DNA from 3 places in the Streptosporangium roseum DSM 43021 genome. Region 2 is predicted to be linked to each of the others. Evidence: riboswitches for the same ligand, from Rfam matches in the RefSeq annotation. Region 2 holds a riboswitch; each other region holds the start of a gene.
What was found. A riboswitch is a leader RNA that binds a small molecule or an ion and turns the genes downstream of it on or off. The one in region 2 is predicted to bind cyclic di-AMP.
Positions count from the first base shown of each region.

Region 1: another riboswitch for cyclic di-AMP. It lies ahead of SROS_RS54155 (C40 family peptidase); the one in region 2 lies ahead of SROS_RS16045 (CHAP domain-containing protein).
Region 3: another riboswitch for cyclic di-AMP. It lies ahead of SROS_RS51850 (C40 family peptidase); the one in region 2 lies ahead of SROS_RS16045 (CHAP domain-containing protein).

Region 1 is NC_013595.1:10,095,638-10,098,863, reverse strand. It holds gene SROS_RS46770 (TetR/AcrR family transcriptional regulator) at 1-34, opposite strand, end outside; gene SROS_RS44195 (LuxR C-terminal-related transcriptional regulator) at 253-453, shown strand; gene SROS_RS54155 (C40 family peptidase) at 659-1,624, opposite strand; cyclic di-AMP (ydaO/yuaA leader) riboswitch at 1,717-1,866, opposite strand; gene SROS_RS44185 (amino-acid N-acetyltransferase) at 2,352-2,861, shown strand; gene SROS_RS46765 (RDD family protein) at 3,102-3,226, shown strand, end outside.
Region 2 is NC_013595.1:3,603,499-3,606,724, reverse strand. It holds gene SROS_RS16055 (oxidoreductase) at 1-99, shown strand, start outside; gene SROS_RS16050 (TetR/AcrR family transcriptional regulator) at 115-693, shown strand; cyclic di-AMP (ydaO/yuaA leader) riboswitch at 1,065-1,204, shown strand; gene SROS_RS16045 (CHAP domain-containing protein) at 1,225-1,929, shown strand; gene SROS_RS16040 (ABC transporter substrate-binding protein) at 2,506-3,226, shown strand, end outside.
Region 3 is NC_013595.1:8,852,222-8,855,447, reverse strand. It holds gene SROS_RS38790 (TetR/AcrR family transcriptional regulator) at 132-881, shown strand; gene SROS_RS51850 (C40 family peptidase) at 940-1,572, opposite strand; cyclic di-AMP (ydaO/yuaA leader) riboswitch at 1,560-1,776, opposite strand; gene SROS_RS38780 (3-isopropylmalate dehydrogenase) at 1,934-2,980, shown strand; gene SROS_RS38775 (branched-chain amino acid aminotransferase) at 3,153-3,226, shown strand, end outside.

The sequences.
Region 1 (3,226 bases), 3.8 Mb from region 2:
CCTTGGCTTGGCCGCGACTTAACCGCAAAGGCACCGACATATCATGAGTACTTCACGTAGCGCCCGCTATGTCAATAGCGCTCGCCGCCTCTATGAAGAGGGGAACTTGACGACCTTTGAACAAGGCGTTTACCGTTCCTGACGGGCGACATTGATATCCAACATACTCACGCCTGAGTTCCAGTGCGGGGGGAGCGACTCTAGATGGCATATCCAGAAGTGGATTCCCGTCGCGGCGACAGCCTCCTGGGCATGGGCGAGATCGGTCTCAGTGACGAAGATCTCGTGCTCCTGGCAGAGCTTGCCAAGGGCGTCACCGTGGACCGGGTGGGTCGTCGCCTCGACATCAGCGGCCGGACCGTCCGGCGCAGGCTCCGCGGAATCTGCGACCGCATCGGCGTCGCCACGGCGATCGAAGCCGTGGCCTGGGCGGCTCGCCGCCGCCTGATCTAGCCGCGGGGTCCGTCGCCCGGTCTGTCCTGGTCGCGCGCTCCGCCGCGGTCCGACCGGATCGGGTGGTCCGCGGTCTGTCGTGGCCGCGTGGTCCGTCGCACTCCGATCCGATCGGACGGTCCACCGTCCGGTCTGGTCGGGCGGACCTTCGCCCGTCTGACCGGACGGTCCGCCCGTCTGATCGGGCGGGCCTTCGCCCTCCGGTTCAGTCCGCGACCCGCACGCCACCGGCGAAGGGCCGGTTGTCGATCGAGGCGATGTGGATGACGTCGCCGGTCCGGGGCGCGTGGACCATCAGGCCGGCGCCGATGTAGATGCCGACGTGGTGCAGGTCGTTGTAGAAGAAGACGAGGTCACCGGGGCGCAGCTCGTCCCTGGAGATGTGGGTGCCCGCGGTCCACTGGTCACCGGTGTAGTGCGGCAGGCTGATGCCGACCTTCTGGTAGGCCCACATGACCAGGCCGGAGCAGTCGAAGGAGTTGGGGCCCTCGGCGCCCCAGACATACGGCTTGAGCTGCTGGGAGAGTGCCCAGCGGGCGGCCTCGGCGGCCTTGCCGCTGCCGACGATCGGCACGCTGATCTTCACCCGGCTGCCCCGGCTGTTGGACTTGGCCCGGCTGCGCACCTCGCTGAACAGGTCGCTCTCGACCTTGTCGACGAGCCCTTCGATCTTGGTGCGCTTGGTGCCGATCTCCGACAGGAGGTCCTTGACCTCGGTGGTCCGGGCCTTGGCGCTGGCCTGCGCCCGCTCGGCGGCCTCGATCGCCCGGGCGACCTGGGCGACCTCCTCGCTCTGCTGCTGCTGGAGGGCGTAGTTCGTGGTGGCCTGGTCGAGGAAGGTGTCGGGATCGGTCGGCTGGCTGAAGACCATGGCGGCGCCCAGACCTCCCGACATGTAGGAGCTCTGCGCGAGGAGGGTGGCCTTGGCGCGCCGGGACGCCAGCTCGGACTCGCTGACGGCGAGGGTCTTCTTGGCGCTCGCGGCGGCGCGCTGCGCCTGCTTGAGCTTGACGCGCTCGCCGTTGTACTGCTCGGTGAGCGTTTCGATGTCGGTGTGCAGCTTCTCGACCTGCTTGGCCAGCTCCGGAAGGCTGGGCTTCGGGTCGGCGGTGGCCGCGACGACAGGGGTGCCGAGGGTCAGGGAGGCGAAGGCCAGTCCGATGAGCGCCATCCGGCGGGTGAGTCCACGCGGGGCGTGTTCTCGACGGCGGGCATGTCTGCCCGTGTTTTTCCCCCCACGGTCACGCGTGCGCTTCACCAACAGGCTCCTCTCTCGGCCGCCTACCGGGTTAGCTGACGGGTTCGGGCCGGAGGTAGCCCTACCGAGGGTGCGGGGGCACCTCGGATTCACCCCAGGGGACTAAAGGGTGGGTCCCCGGTTCCCCGGGTCCGGGGATTCGGCGGTTCAGCGCTTTAACGTCGCTGACATCGAGCACGGACATTAGTGCAATTGGAGGTTCATGCTCAACCAGAACTACAAACTCGGTAGAGCTTTCACAACCGGAATGTCACAAGAAGATCACACATCTCCATGATCAACATGTGCATTACGCTGGTTTTATGTGCTCTCGGTCAAGGGGAGGTGGAGGTCTTCGCAGCTCCAGGACCATGCGAAAGGCGAGTTTTGGCCCGTCACCGGCGCCCGCGGCCCAGCGTCATGGCGTGACTACCATCTGTCATCTGTTGGCCGTGGGGCGTGAGTTAAGGGTGAGCCGTAATTCGCGCGTGCCGAGGACGTACGCTGATCGGTTATGGAGCAGGTTGCGGAGCATTCCCCCACCCCGGCCGTTCGCGACACCGAGATCGCGGGACGACGCGCAGTGGCCGGGGGCGGAGACGTGGACGCGGAACGGGACCCGCGGGACCGCCCGGCGGACGCGGCGGAGGCCGCGGCCGAGATCACGGTACGGCGCGCCCGCACTCCGGACGTGCGCGCCATCCGGCGGCTCGTCGACACCTACGGGGGAGCCGGCCCGCGCCTTCTGGAGAAGGCCACGGTCACCCTGTACGAGGACATCCAGGAATTCTGGGTGGCCGAGCGGGCGGGCGCCGTCGTGGGCTGCGGGGCGCTGCACGTGCTCTGGGAGGACCTCGCCGAGATCCGCACCGTCGCCGTCGACCCCGCCTGCCGAGGGCTGGGCATCGGCCACCGGATCGTCTCGGAGCTCATCCGCACCGCCGGCGGGCTCGGGCTCCGGCGGGTCTTCTGCCTCACTTTCGAGGTCGGCTTCTTCGCCCGGCACGGCTTCCGTGAGATCCAGGGCACGCCCGTCGCACCGGAGGTCTACGCCGAACTTCTCGCCTCATATGACGAGGGCGTCGCGGAGTTCCTCGACCTGGAGCACGTCAAGCCGAACACCTTGGGAAACACCCGAATGCTGCTCCACCTGACCCGGGATCGCGACTGACGTGACCTTGACGGTTACCGATCAGAAAGATGACTGTTGATACCTATGTCGATACCTTGTGCTGCAGCAAGCATGTGAGTCTCACGTATGCCACATGCGCCGTCGAAGTAGTGAGGTGACGCGGTGAGCACCGGACAGCCGCCGTATCAGGATGATCCCGACCGCGATCGCACACCGTCGGGGCAGCCAGAGTACGGACAGCACAATGCGGGTCGAGCCCCTGGCGAACATGACCCTGACATGACAATTGTGGGATATCGATCGGAGACCTCACAGCCGCACACCGGTCCGGGCCAGACCCAGCCCGGTTACGGGCAGCAGGGGTACGGCCAGCAGCCGGGTTACGGGCAGCAGCAGGGCTACGG
Region 2 (3,226 bases):
TCGCCCAAGGCGCTGGACGAGACGGTGGCCCGGCGGCTGTGGGAGGCGTCGGAGGAGCTCACAGGCGTACGATTCGAGACGATCACACAGCACTCGTAGCCCACCGGAGGCATCTTGCGGCTCGACCCCAGGCGAGAGCGGGCGATTCTCGACGCGACCATGGAACTGCTCTCCGAGGTCGGATTCGACCGCATGTCCGTCGACCAGATCGCCAGGCGCGCCAGCGCGAGCAAGGCCACGATCTACCGCCGCTGGCCGGGCAAGGAGGCCCTGGTCGTGGACCTGGTCTGCAACCATCTGGAGATCGACGTCGCACCGCCGCCCGACACGGGGTCGATGCGCGGCGACCTGGTGGCGGTGGTGGCCGGATTCTGCCGGACCCTGGAGCAGAAGCACGGCCTGGTCTTCGCGCTGGTCCCCGCCCTGCTCACCGCCCCCGGCCTGGCCGCCGCCCTGCGCGCGAACGTGCCGCGCCCCGACATCACCGGCACCGTCCCGCTCCTCGACCGCGCCCGCGAGCGGGGCGAGCTGCCGGGCGGGGCCGACCCCGGCGAGATCAGGAGGGTCACCGAGGCCCTGGTCTGGCACCGGCTCCTCATCACCGGAGAGCCGCTGGACGGCGCCTTCGCGGAGGAGACGGTCGACCGGGTGCTGCTGCCGCTGATCCGCGCCTGGTCCACCGCCACTCCCTGATCAAAATCAGGTGTTTTCGCAGGTAAAACGGGGTTAAGCCAAAAGATCTACGATGATGGCGAAACCGCGGGGCGGGGCGAGATCGGCCCGGCGGCTCCCCGCCGGCGCCGATGCCCGGAAACGCCCGCCCCACAGGCGTTTCCGGCTCCGCGCCCGCCGCCGGACGCGTCGCGAGGGATCTTGAGCGTGGCCAAGACTTCCCCCCGGATTCGGGCGTATTCCCAAGTCAGAGCAATGTGCCGGACTTGTAATCGTTTGTCCGGTTCACGTAGCTTCTACTCATTCCTGGTGAACGCCTAGGTCTAACCAGTCCTACGCATTGCCAACACATTGCCCGACCGTGCTTCATCCAAGCGGATCGTTCCGCCCGGTGATCACGGCCGCCGAATCCGCGAATCTCGCGGAACCGGGGAACCAACCGTTCTTGGGGTGAATCGGCGCCTCCGCGCGCCGTAGGGCACTTCCCAGCCCGAACCCGTCAGCTAACCCGGTAGGCGGAATGAGAAGCGAAGCAAGGAGTCACACCCCCGCATGGCCAAGAACCGCCTCACCCCCAAGACCCGTCACCTGACCCACCTCGTTCTGGGCGCCTCCATCGCTCTCGGTGGCGGCCTCGCAGCAGCCCCCTCCGCCCTGGCGGACACTCCCGGACAGGGCCACCTCAACCCCGCCCCCGCAGAGGTCGCCCAGCCCGTCAAGGCGAACAAGACCCCTCTCCAGATCGAGGCCGAGCGCCTGCCCAAGGTCACGGCCGCGCAGGTCCTGGACCTCGCCGCCAAGCAGGTCGGCATCTCCGAGAACGCCCAGGGCGGCGGGACCAAGTTCCAGTCCTGGTACGTGGCCTCCCCCCGGGCCAAGGAGACCGTCGCCCGTGACGGCGGCAGCCCGCGAGCCTACGCCAACGCCCCCTGGTGCGCGATGTTCGTCTCCTGGGTCGGCGAGCAGGCCGGCATCCGGCCCACCATGGGCTGGGACGCCTACACCGTCTCCCACGCCAAGTGGTTCAAGGACAACAAGCACTGGGGCACCACCGCCAAGCCCGGCGCCGTCGTCTACTTCGACTGGAACGGCGGCAAGAGCATCAGCGGCATCGACCACGTCGGCTTCGTGAAGAAGGACAACGGCGACGGCACGATCAGCACGATCGAGGGCAACACCGGAAACGGCAAGGTCGAGCACCGCGTCCGGCCCAAGTCCCAGGTCGTCGGCTACGGCTACCCGGTCTACGCGGGCTGATTCACACCGGCCGGTTCACCGGCCACCTGATGCACCGATCGCCGAAAGGGGTCCGGCTCACCGAGCCGGACCCCTTTCGGCGTTCCGCCCTCCCCGAACGGCCCCCTCCTCCCCTCCCGGTCATCCCTTCTCCCGCCTCCCGCACCCCGCTCCGGCCCCCTCTCCCCCGTTCCGGCCCCTCTCCCCCCTTCCGGTCCCCCTCTCGCGCAGGTCTCCCTCCGGCGCCTTTCCGGCCTCCTTTCCGCCGTCCGGAATTCGGCCCCCTCCAGCGCGACCGTTCCTCCGCGCCAGCCGCGCCGTACGGAATGTCCCGGAGTGTCCCCGTGTGATGGGAGCGCTCCCAAACACCTCTCTGAGAGGTTTGCCGAACTGTGTGTCCATTCGTCCACCCTCGGCGACCCGGATGTAACGGTTGAGTTTCGGCATATTGACGTCCTGGTTGCCTATCGTCCACTCTTCGTGGGAGCGCTCCCAAAGCACATTGAGGAACCACCCCATCGCCGATCGCGTTTGTCGGGGACCGATCCGCGATGTCACCTCCCATCGATTCGGGCGACCACCTGAGAGGGGTCCGGAATGTTGAACAACAAGCGGCAGGGCAAGCTCGCCGCGGTCGCGGTCATGGCTGCCACCGCCCTGGCGATCACTTCCTGCGGTTCGAGTGACGACGCCAAGCCCGCGGCCGGCGGCAGTTCCGCGCCGGCCGCCGCCGAGCCGGTGACCATCACCGTGCACACCTTCGGCGGCGGCGAGAACTTCGGCTACGACAAGGCCGTGGAGACGTGGAACGCCGCGCACCCGAACATCCAGGTCAAGTACCAGAACCTGACGGACCGTTTCGAGGACGTCTACCTGCCCCAGCTGCTCCAGCGCCTGCAGGCCGGCAGCGGCGCGGCCGACATCATCGCCCTGGACGAGGGCGCGATGGGCCTCATGAAGGCCCGTCCGCAGTTCTTCACCGACCTCGCCGCGTACGGGCTGGACAGCCGCAAGGCCGACTTCCCCGCGGCGAAGTGGGACAACGGCATCAACGCCGACAACAAGCTGTTCGCCCTGGGCACCGACATCGGCGGCATGACCATGTGCTACCGCGCGGACCTGTTCAAGAAGGCCGGCCTGCCCACCGAACGCGAGGAGGTCGGCAAGCTCTGGCCGGACTGGAACGCCTTCATGGAGGTCGGCAAGAAGTTCCAGGCCGCCAACCCCGGCAAGAGCGACCCCAAGTTCCTCGACGGCCCGAACACCCTCTACAACGTGATCCTGTCGCAGGAGGCGCCGAAGAACGGCAACGTCTCCT
Region 3 (3,226 bases), 5.1 Mb from region 2:
CCGTACAGTTAAAACTGCACAGTGTTCAACCCCTGGACGCTGTGCAAGGAGGGGCTTCGCTCGACATGTTGCTTGAACGCTGTACATTCACGCGTACGACGTGCAATTCCGTCCGACCAAAGGAGGCCCGCATGTCAGCCGACGAATCGCCGCTCCCCTCGGTGTGGACCCGGCCGCGCAGGCAACGGCGCGAACAGCCGGCGCTGAGCCGGGAGCAGATCGTGTCCGAGGCCCTCAAGCTGCTCGACGGCGAGGGGATCGACGCCCTGAGCATGCGGCGCCTCGGTGGCCGGCTGGGCGCCGTGGCCACCGCGATCTACTGGCACGTGGCCAACAAGGACGAGCTGATCGAACTGGTCGTGGACGAGGTCTACAGCGAAATGCGGGTGCCGGACGTCGAAGATCCGGCCGACTGGCGGGCGGCCGCCGTCGGCTGCGCCCGCAGCATGCGGTCGGTGATCCTCCGCCATCCCTGGATGGTCTCCGTGCTCGACGAGGTGGGGCTGGCCTACCTGGGGCCGAACATGATGCGGCAGTCCGACCGCATGCTCGCCGTGTTCGAGGCGGCGGGCTTCGCGCTGAGAGAGGCCGACCAGGCCGTGCAGACGGTTGCCGCGTACGTCCTGGGGACGGCGACCAGCGAAGCCGCGATGCTCACGAAGCTCGCCGGTGGCGCCCGGAGCGAGCGGGACGTGGTGGAGGACCTGTGGCCGGCCGCCGAGGCGGCCGCGCTGGCGTATCCGAGGCTGCGGGAGCTGTACGCGACCTACCGGGGCGAGGACCCGGAGAAGAACCGGGAGGAGACCTTCGCCTACGGGCTCGAGCGAGTCCTCGACGGCCTCCAGGCCCGCCTCGGCCCGGCGGGCGGTTCCGCCGGCTGAGGGGCCCCGGGGGCGCCACGGGTGGAGCGGCCCGCGGCGTCCCCGGGGCCCCCGGTGCTCAGGCGGTGGCCTCGAGCATCGTGGGGGCGGGTTCGGCCGCGCGCTTGGCCTGCTCGACGGAGAGCTTGACGCCCGCGGGGTCGGGGCGGACGCCGCCGACGAAGCTGCTGCGGCGCCAGGCGTTGAGCTTCTCCTCCTTGACCACGTCGCCGCTCTGCGGGGCGTGCACCATGTAGCCGGGCTTGCTGATCATGCCGACATGGCCGAGGCCGTGGAAGAAGACCAGGTCGCCGGGCTTGAGGTTCTTCCAGGCGATCTTCTTGGAGAACGCGCGGTACTGGTCGGCGGCGACGCGGGGCAGCTTGATCCCGGCGGCGCCGTAGGCGCGGAGCATCAGGCCGGAGCAGTCGAAGCCGCCGCGGCCGGTGCCGCCCCAGACGTACGGGGTGCCGCGCTGGGCCATGGCCCACTTCAGGGCCTTCTTCCAAGCGGGCTTGGGGGCCTGCTCGGCGAGGATCTCCTTGAGCTTGGGGCCGGTGAGCGTCGTGGCCTCAGGCGAGGGGGCGGGGGAGGGGGCGGGGGCGGGAGTGTCGGCCTGCGCGAGGGACGGGGTCGCGAACACGGTGGTGCCGGCGACGAGAAGGGTCAGGACGCGGGGGTAAATCTTGCCGGACAGGATGGTTCCTTCCATAAGGCCGGCCGGGTTAGCTGTCGGGCTCGGGCGTGGAGGCCGCCCTACAGCGCGGGAAGCGCTGATTCGCCCCAAGGGATCCCGTTGAAGGCGGCCCAGGGCATGGCTCCGCCGTGCGAAGCGAGATGTCCTGGACGGCCGTGGATCCCAGATGGTGGTTCCCCGGCTCCGCGCAGGCCGAAAGGGGGACGGCCGGTGCGGATTAGGCGTCGGTTCGAATGGAGAGGACCATAACCAAAGTTAACGAAAGGGTCAATACGTCGCAAAACCGGACAAAGCGATCACGCGTCCCGGACGCGCTGAAATGTCCGATGGGTGAGATCGGTGTTCGATTACCGAGACGGACCGGTAAGGTGCCTGCATGGATTCGCGCAACATTCGCCTGGCAGTCATCCCCGGGGACGGGATCGGAGTCGAGGTCGTCACCGAGGCCCTGAAGGTCCTCGAAGCGGTCGGCACGAAGGTGGAGACCACCACCTACGACCTCGGCGCCAAGCGGTATCACAAGACCGGTGAGACCCTTCCCGACGCGGTCCTGGACGAGCTGCGCGGATACGACGCGATCCTGCTCGGTGCGATCGGCGACCCCAGCGTGCCCCCGGGCATCCTGGAGCGCGACCTGCTGCTCAAGCTCCGCTTCGAGCTCGACCACTACGTGAACCTCCGCCCGGTCAAGCTCTTCCCCGGCGTCGAGACCCCGTTGGGCAAGGCCCGTCCCGAGGACATCGACATGATCGTCGTCCGCGAGGGCACCGAGAGCCTCTACGCGGGAGCCGGTGGCGTGCTGCGCCGGGGCACCCCGCACGAGGTCGCCACGCAGGAGTCGCTGAACACCGCCTTCGGCGTCGAGCGGGTCGTCCGCTACGCCTTCGACAAGGCGCTCAGCCGGCCGCGCAAGAAGCTGACGCTGGTCCACAAGACCAACGTGCTCACCTACGCCGGTGACCTCTGGGCCCGCACCTTCGACCGGGTCAGCCTGGAATACCCCGACGTCACGACCGACTACTGCCACGTCGACGCCGCCTCGATGTTCTTCGTCACACAGCCGGAGCGCTTCGACGTGATCGTCACCGACAACCTCTTCGGCGACATCATCACCGACATCGGCGCCGCCGTCGCCGGCGGCATCGGCCTGGCGGCCAGCGGCAACGTCAACCCCGACCGCACCGCGCCGAGCATGTTCGAGCCGGTCCACGGCAGCGCCCCCGACATCGCGGGGCAGGGCAAGGCCGACCCGACCGCGACGATCTTGTCGGTCGCCATGCTCCTGGACCACCTCGGCCTGACCGCCGAGGCCGCCAAGGTCGAGCAGGCCGTGGCCGACGACCTCGTCGAGCGGCTGACCGGCTGGGCCGGCCGGACCACCCACGAGATCGGCGACGACATCACCGCCCGAGTAACCGGCTGACCAAGCCGCCTCCCCGATCCCAGACGCGCCCGGCGGCTCATGTGAGCCGCCGGGCGCGTCTTCGTTTACCCCGGCAGTGCCGGGTTTCGACATGGATGCAGTAGTTTCCCGTTACCCGGTCCATCGCAGAATGGACTCACGGGCAGACCGCCACAAGAGAAGGATCTCCGTCATGACCACCGCTCAGAAGCTCAGCTTCGACGTGCAGCTCTCCGACCACGCTCGCACCGCAGCCGAGCGTGAGCG